2 regions of the Streptomyces luteosporeus genome follow, and region 1 is predicted to be linked to the other one. Evidence: riboswitches for the same ligand, from Rfam matches in the RefSeq annotation. Region 1 holds a riboswitch; the other holds the start of a gene.
What was found. Region 1 has a riboswitch for thiamine pyrophosphate ahead of ABD361_RS15975 (thiamine ABC transporter substrate-binding protein). Riboswitches for the same ligand answer to the same signal wherever they lie in the genome.
Positions count from the first base shown of each region.

Region 2: linked by a shared signal. The riboswitch ahead of thiO (glycine oxidase ThiO) and the one ahead of ABD361_RS15975 (thiamine ABC transporter substrate-binding protein) in region 1 are both predicted to bind thiamine pyrophosphate.

Region 1 covers NZ_BAAASL010000010.1:249,486-253,689, forward strand. The annotation lists gene ABD361_RS15965 (phosphatidate cytidylyltransferase) at 1-572, shown strand, start outside; gene rlmN (dual-specificity RNA methyltransferase RlmN) at 785-1,891, shown strand; TPP riboswitch at 1,974-2,079, shown strand; gene ABD361_RS15975 (thiamine ABC transporter substrate-binding protein) at 2,075-3,178, shown strand; gene ABD361_RS15980 (ABC transporter permease) at 3,154-4,204, shown strand, end outside.
Region 2 covers NZ_BAAASL010000028.1:16,755-20,958, forward strand. The annotation lists gene thiE (thiamine phosphate synthase) at 1-473, opposite strand, end outside; gene ABD361_RS27840 (Rv2175c family DNA-binding protein) at 601-966, opposite strand; gene ABD361_RS27845 (NAD(P)/FAD-dependent oxidoreductase) at 1,043-2,293, opposite strand; TPP riboswitch at 2,425-2,536, shown strand; gene thiO (glycine oxidase ThiO) at 2,594-3,745, shown strand; gene thiS (sulfur carrier protein ThiS) at 3,742-3,951, shown strand; gene ABD361_RS27860 (thiazole synthase) at 3,957-4,204, shown strand, end outside.

The sequences.
Region 1 (4,204 bases):
GCGCGTGGGTGGCCATGGCCTTCACCGCGCTCGCCGTGCTGGTGTGGCGGATGACGGAGACGCCGGACGACTACCTCAAGGACGTCACCGCCGGCATCTTCGCCGCCTTCTACGTGCCCTTCCTCGCCACCTTCGTGGCGTTGATGCTGGCCGCGCAGGACGGCGCCTGGCGGGTGCTGACCTTCCTGATCCTGACCGTCGTCAGCGACACCGGGGCGTACGCGGTGGGCTGGCGGTTCGGCAAGCACAAGCTCGCCCCGCGCATCAGCCCCGGCAAGACCCGCGAGGGCCTGGTCGGCGCGGTGCTCTTCGCCATGGTGGCGGGCGCGCTGTGCATGCAGTTCCTCATCGACGGCGGCGTCTGGTGGCAGGGTCTGCTGCTGGGTCTGGCGGTCGCCGTCAGCGCCACGCTGGGCGACCTCGGCGAATCCATGATCAAGCGGGACCTGGGCATCAAGGACATGGGCGCCCTGCTCCCCGGCCACGGCGGGATCATGGACCGGCTGGACTCGCTCCTGCCGACGGCACCGGTGGTGTGGTTGCTGATGGTGGCTTTCGTCGGCAGCGGGTGACACGGCGCCACGCGGCGGCAGCCGCATATCGGCACAGCATGGACCGGCTGGACTCGCTCCTGCCGACCGCTCCGGTGGTCTGGCTGCTGATGGTGGCCTTCGTCGGGGTCGGCTGATCCCTTAAGCCGCCTGACCTGCGTCTTCACCGCGAGGGGGCCCGTCGTCCACAGGACGGCGGGCCCCCTCGCCGCGTCTGCGACACTGGTAGGACCATGCCTAAGCCCGGAGAACTCACTTTCGTCGCCCCGCGCGGAGCCAAGCTGCCGCCGCGGCACCTCGCCGACCTCTCGCCCGCCGAGCGCCGCGAGGCCGTGGCCGCGATCGGCGAGAAGCCGTTCCGCGCCAAGCAGCTGTCCCAGCACTACTTCGCGCGGTACGCGCACCAGCCCGAGGCGTGGACGGACATCCCGGCCGCGGCCCGCACCAAGCTGGCCGAGGAGCTGCTGCCGGAGCTGATGAGCGTGGTGCGCCACGTCTCGTGCGACGACGACACCACCCGCAAGACCCTGTGGCGCCTGCACGACGGCAAGCTCGTCGAATCGGTGCTGATGCGCTACCCGGACCGGGTGACGATGTGCATCAGCTCCCAGGCCGGCTGCGGCATGAACTGCCCGTTCTGCGCCACCGGCCAGGCCGGCCTGGAGCGCAACCTGTCGACGGCCGAGATCGTGCACCAGATCGTCGACGGCATGCGCGCGCTGCGCGACGGCGAGGTGCCGGGCGGTCCCGCGCGGCTGTCCAACATCGTCTTCATGGGCATGGGCGAGCCGCTGGCCAACTACAAGCGCGTCGTCGGCGCCATCCGCCGGCTGACCGACCCCGAGCCGGACGGCCTGGGCCTGTCCCAGCGCGGCATCACGGTCTCGACCGTGGGTCTGGTCCCGGCGATGCTGCGGTTCGCGGACGAGGGCTTCAAGTGCCGTCTCGCGGTCTCGCTGCACGCCCCCGACGACGAGCTGCGCGACACCCTGGTGCCGGTCAACACCCGCTGGAAGGTCCGCGAGGTCCTCGACGCCGCCTGGGAGTACGCGGAGAAGTCCGGGCGCCGGATCTCCATCGAGTACGCCCTCATCCGGGACATCAACGACCAGGCCTGGCGCGGTGACCTGCTGGGCCGGCTGCTCAAGGGCAGGCGGGTGCACGTCAACCTCATCCCGCTCAACCCCACCCCGGGCTCGAAGTGGACGGCCTCCCGCCCGGAGGACGAGCGGGCCTTCGTCGAGGCGATCGCCGCCCACGGCGTGCCCGTCACCATCCGCGACACCCGCGGCCAGGAGATCGACGGAGCCTGCGGCCAGCTGGCCGCCGCCGAGCGCTGAGCGGCCGCCGCGGGCCCGGCAGGGGCCCGCGGCCGCCCTGGTACGGTTCCTTCGCGCAACGTCGCGCACTTCGTACAAATGAACATTCCGACAGGGGAGCGCAGCGAGCGCTGAGAGTGCGGCACGGCCCGCAGACCCTCGGACCTGATCCGGTTAGTACCGGCGTAGGGAGTCAGCACCACCATGAACACCATCCTTCGGCGTGCCGTCGTGGCGACGGCCGCCGCGGCCCTCGGCCTGCCCGTCCTCGCCGCCTGCGGCAGCCCGGACTCCGGCTCCGGTTCGGGCTCCGGCGGCAGCGGTTCCGGCGACAAGACCGTCCGGCTCGTCTCCCACGACTCGTTCGTGGCCTCCGACGCGGTCCTGAAGCAGTTCACCGCGCAGACCGGCTACAAGGTCCAGGTGATCAAGGGTGGTGACGCCGGTGCGGCCGTCAACCAGGCCATCCTCTCCAAGAGCCACCCCCAGGGCGACGTCTTCTTCGGCGTCGACAACACCCTCCTGTCGCGCGCGCTCGACAAGGGCCTGTTCACGCCCTACCGGGCCAAGGGCGCGGACCGCGTCCCCGCCGAGCTGCGCGGCGACACCAAGGACCGCGTCACCCCGACCGACTACGGCGACATCTGCGTCAACTACGACCGCGCCTACTTCGCCGACAAGAAGCTCGCGCCGCCGCAGACCTTCGCCGACCTGGTCAAGCCGGAGTACAAGAACCTCCTGGTGACCGAGAACGTCGCCACCTCCTCGCCCGGCCTCGCCTTCCAGCTCGGCACCGTCGCCGCCTTCGGCGAGAACGGCTGGCAGGACTACTGGAAGAAGCTCAAGGACAACGGCGTCGAGGTCGTCGACGGCTGGGAGCAGGCGTACAACACCCGCTTCTCCGGCTCCGCCGCCGGCAAGAAGGCCAAGGGCGACCGGCCGCTCGTCGTCTCCTACGCCTCCAGCCCGCCCGCCGAGGTGATGGGCGTCAAGCCCGAGCCGGCCGAGGCGCCCACGGGCGTGGCGACCGGCACCTGCTTCCGGCAGGTCGAGTACGCCGGCCTGCTGAGCGGGGCGAAGAACACCGAGGGCGGCAAGGCACTGATCGACTTCCTGGTGGGCAAGACCTTCCAGGAGGACATGCCGCTGCAGATGTTCGTCAACCCCGTCAACCGGGACGCGCGCGTCCCCGAGCTGTTCACCAAGTACGGCGCGAAGATCACGCAGTCGGCGACGCTGGACCCGCAGCGCATCGCCCAGCACCGCGACCAGTGGATCAAGACGTGGTCCTCGCTCGTCCTGAAGTGACCGACGCACCCCCGGGTGCCGCCCCGCGCGGCGGCGCCCGGCGGACCGCGACGCGCCTGGCCCTGATGGCCGGGCCGCTCGCCTTCTTCGGGATCTTCTTCGCCTACCCCGTCGCCGCCATCGTCGCCCGCGGCCTGAAGGACGGCGACCAGTGGCAGCTCGCCCGCATCGGCGAGGTGCTCGGCGACCCCGCCACCGGCCACGTCCTGTGGTTCACCACCTGGCAGGCCGCCGCCTCCACGGCGCTCACGCTGCTGCTCGCGCTCCCCGGCGCGTACGTCTTCGCACGCTTCGACTTCCCCGGCAAACAGCTGCTGCGAGCCGTGGTCACCATCCCCTTCGTCCTGCCGACCGTCGTCGCCGGCTCCGCCTTCCTCGCCCTGCTCGGCCGCGGCGGACTGCTCGACGAACTGTGGGGCGTCCGCCTGGACACCACCGTCTGGGCGATCCTGCTCGCCCACGTCTTCTTCAACTACGCCGTCGTCGTCCGCACCGTCGGCGGACTGTGGGCCCAGCTCGACCCGCGCCAGGAGGAGGCCGCCCGCGTCCTCGGCGCCGGCCGCCTCACCGCCTGGCGGCGGATCACGCTGCCCGCCCTCGCCCCGGCCGTGGCCGCCGCGGCCCTCATGGTCTTCCTCTTCACCTTCACCTCCTTCGGCGTCGTGCAGATCCTCGGCGGCCCGCGCTACGCCACGCTGGAAGTGGAGATCTACCAGCAGACGGCGCAACTGCTCGACCTGCCCACCGCCGCCGTGCTCACGCTGCTGCAGTTCCTGGCCGTCGCCGTGCTGCTCCTCGTGCACGCCCGCACCGTCCGGCGGCGCGAAGCCACCCTGCGGCTCGTGGACGCCGCCCGCACCGCCCGCCGCCCCCGCGGCGCCGCCCAGTGGACGCTGCTCGCCTCCGTCCTGGCCGTCATCGCCCTGCTGCTGATCCTGCCGCTCGCCGTCCTCGTCGAACGCTCCCTCGACGGACCCGACGGATACGGCCTGACCTACTACCGTGCCCTCGCCTCCGCGGGCGGCA
Region 2 (4,204 bases), on a different contig from region 1:
TGGCGGACCAGGGACAGGCCCGGGGCATGGCGGCCGGGCTTGGTCGGGGTGGGCCAGCAGGGGCCGGTGCAGAAGTAGTCCACGCCGGGCTCGGCCACGGCCGCCTCGACCTCGGCCTCGGCGTGCGTGGAGCGGCCGATCAGCACGTCGGGCCCCAGGATCGCCCGGGCCGCGGGCACCGGCAGGTCGCCCTGGCCCAGGTGCAGGATGTCCGAGCCGGCCGCGTGCGCGACGTCGGCGCGGTCGTTGACGGCCAGCAGCCGGCCGTGCCGGCGCGCCGCCTCGGCGAAGACGGCGATGTGCTCCAGCTCCTCGCCGGCCTCCATGCCCTTGTCGCGCAGCTGGATCGCGTCCACCCCACAGGAGAGGACGGCGTCGAGGAACTCCGGCAGGTCGCCCTGGCGCTTGCGGGCGTCCGTGCACAGGTACAGCCGGGCGTTGGCGAGCCGCTCGCGTGCTGCGGCGAGGGACATGGGCGGTGGCTCCCCCCGGTCGGCGGCAGTACGGGCCCGGGGCGCGCTGCCCCGGGCCCGTACGCCGGACGGTGTCAGTGGTTCTGGTGATGCAGGTCGTACTGCTCGGGCTGGTGGTGCGGGTGGCTCAGACGGCCAGCGCCTGGGCCCGGCGCTTGACCTCCGTGCCGCGATTCTCCCGCAGCGCGTCGGCCGGGGTGCCGGGCAGGGTCGGGTCGGGGGTGAAGAGCCACTCCAGCATCTCCTCGTCGCTGAAGCCGTCGTCCCGCAGCAGCGTCAAGGTCCCGGCGAGGCCCTTGACCACCTTGCCCTCGCCGATGAAGGCGGCGGGCACCATGAGCACTCGGTTCTCGCCCCGGCGGACGGCGATCAGCTGGCCCTCCTTGACCAGCTGCCGCACGCGCGTCACCTCGACACCGAGCTTCTCGGCGATGTCGGGGAGGTTGAGCCAGGCAGGAACGAGAGCATCGATCTTCGTGTCAATCTCGGTCACAGGGACAAGCCTGCCATCCGGGACTGACAGCCGGTAGCCGGGTTGACCCGAGCCGGGGCCGCAAGTCGCCCGCAGGTCACTCCACCGGACGCCCGGCGGGGGTCAGCACGGCCGCCTTCAGGGGCACGGTGGCGTCCTGCGCCTTGTGCCGGTCCAGGGCGGCGCCCTGCTCGACGAGCTTGCGGCCCTGGGCCAGGTCACGCGGCCGCCCCACGGCCAGCAGCGCCACCAGGACGTCCCCGCGCAGCCAGCACGCCGTCCAGGCCGCGCCCTGCGGATCGCCGCGCCACAGCAGCTCGTCACCGGGCGCCCGGTGCCCGGCGTACTGCACGAAGCGCCCGAACTGCTCGGACCAGAAGTAGGGCACCGGGTCGTAGACCGGGCTCTCCTCGGGGCCGTGGACGATGTTCGCGGCCACCGTGCGCGGGCCCTGCAGGGCGTTGTCCCAGTGGTGCACCATCAGCCGCTCGCCGTAGCGGGCGGAGGGGAAGGAGGCGCAGTCGCCGACCGCGTACACCCCGGGCAGCGAGGTGCGCAGCCGCTCGTCGGCGCGCACCGAGCGGTCCTCGGCGAGCTCGACGCCCGAGCCGGCCAGCCAGCCCGTGGCCGGCCGGGCGCCGATGCCCACGACCACCGCGTCGGCGGGCAGCCGGGTGCCGTCGGCCAGGACGACCGCGCCGGCCTCCACGGCCGTCACCGGCGTCCCGGTCAGCAGCCGCACGCCGCTCTCCTCGTACCAGGCGGCCATGGGCGCCGCGACCTCCGGCGGCAGCGCCCCCGGCAGCACCTGGCCGGCGGCCTCCACCACCGTCACCTCGCAGCCCGCCTCGCGGGCGGCCGTGGCGAACTCCGCGCCGATCCAGCCCGCCCCCACCGCGACGAAGCGGCGCCGCTCGGTCAGCAGCGGGCGCAGCAGCGCCGCGTCGTCGAAGGTGCGCAGGACGTGCACGCCCGGCACGTCCTCGCTGCCGGGCAGGGCCACCGCCTCGGCGCCGGTGGCGATGACCAGGATGTCGTAGGGCACCTCTCCCGCCGGGGTGAGCACCGTGCGCTCCCCGGCGCGCAGCCCGGTGGCCCCGGTGCCCAGGCGCACGTCGATGCCGAGCGAGCCGAAGTCCACGGCGAAGGCGGAGTCCTCGGCGGTGCCCAGCAGCACGGCCTTGGACAGCGGGGGGCGGTCGTAGGGCGGGTGGGGCTCGGCGCCCAGCAGCGTGATGCTGCCGGTCCAGCCCTGTTCGCGCAGGGCCACGGCGGTCTGCACGCCCGCCATGCCCGCTCCGACGATGACGACGCGGCGGTCACCGGAAGTGTTCGTCTGCTCGCTCACCCGATCAACTGTAGGCCCGCGGGCCACGCGCGCCGGAGCACCCGTCGGCGAGACCTCTGACACAGCGTCACCCCCGCCGGGCGCGCCGCCGCCTTCCGGGCGGCCCGCGGCCCGTACTAGGGTGGCAGGCTGCAAGCACTCGCGGGAGCCCGGCGCACCGGGCTGAGAGGGAGGCTGGACGGCCTCCGACCGTACGAACCTGATCCGGGTCATGCCGGCGAAGGGAGGGGCTGGACGCCCATGCACGCTGCGAACGGCACGTCCGACACGTCCTGTCATTCCGACACGTCGTGTCATGACGTGTCCTGTGACGTCCTGGTCATCGGCGGCGGAATCATCGGCCTGGTCACGGCCTGGCGCGCCGCACAGCGCGGCCTCGCCACCGCCGTGGCCGACCCGGAGCCCGGCGGCGGCGCGGCACGCGTGGCCGCCGGCATGCTCGCCGCCGTCACCGAACTGCACTACGGCGAGGAGAGGCTGCTCGCCCTCAACCTCGCGTCCGCCCGCCGCTTCCCGGCCTTCACCGCGGAACTGCACGAGGCCACCGGCCTCGACACCGGCTACCGCGCCTGCGGCACCCTCGCCGTCGCGCTCGACGCCGACGACCGGGCCCACCTGAAGGAACTGCACGCCCTCCAGCAGCGCTGCGGCCTGGACTCCCAGTGGCTGTCCGGGCGCGAGTGCCGCCGGCTGGAGCCCATGCTCGCCCCCTCCGTCCAGGGCGGCCTGCGGGTCGACGGCGACCACCAGACCGACCCCCGGCGCCTGGCCGGCGCCCTGCTCGTCGCCTGCGAGCGGGCCGGGGTGACCTTCCACCGCTCCCCCGCCGTCCGGGCCCTGCTCGCCCGCGGCCGGGCCGCCGGCGCCGAGCTCGCCGACGGCACCCGCATCGCCGCCGAGCGGACCGTGCTGGCCGCCGGCAGCCACAGCGGCCGCCTCGCCGGCCTGCCCGAGGAGGTCCTGCCCCCCGTACGGCCCGTCAAGGGCCAGGTGCTGCGGCTGCGCATACCCGGCCCGTACCGGCCGTTCCTCTCCCGCACCGTACGGGCCGTGGTGCGCGGCGGCCACGTCTACCTCGTCCCGCGCGAGAACGGCGAGCTCGTCGTCGGCGCCACCACCGAGGAACAGGGCTGGGACACCACCGTCACCGCCGGCGGCGTCTACGAACTGCTGCGCGACGCCCACGAACTGGTGCCCGGCATCACCGAACTGCCCCTGGTGGAGACCCTCGCCGGGCTGCGCCCCGGCTCCCCCGACAACGCCCCGCTGCTCGGCCCCACCGCCCTGCCCGGCCTGCACCTCGCCACCGGCCACCACCGCAACGGCGTCCTGCTCACCCCCGTCACCGGCGACGTCATGGCCGAGGTCCTCACCGAGGGACGGCTGCCCGCGGAAGCCCGCCCCTTCTCCCCCCTCCGCTTCACCCCCGCACTCCAGGAGCAGCCCGCATGACCACCCACGTCATCAGCGTCAACGGCGAGCGCCGGGCCGTCCCGGCCGGCACCACCCTCGACGGCCTGGTGGCCACCCTCACCGCGGCGCACAGCGGCGTCGCCGCCGCCGTCAACGAGACCGTCGTGCCGCGCGGCCAGTGGCCGCGGACCACCCTCGGCGAGGGCGACCGCGTCGAGGTCCTCACCGCGGTCCAGGGAGGCTGACCCCCATGGCGGACGACCTGCTCACCATCGCCGACACCACCTTCACCTCCCGCCTCATCATGGGCACCGGCGGCGCCCCCAGCCTGGAGGTCCTCGAACGCGCCCTCCTCGCCTCCGGCACCGAACTGACCACCGTCGCCATGCGCCGCCTCGACGCCACCGTCCGCGGCTCGGTCCTCTCCGTCCTGGAGAAGCACGACATCCGCGTCCTGCCCAACACCGCCGGCTGCTTCACCGCCGGCGAGGCCGTCCT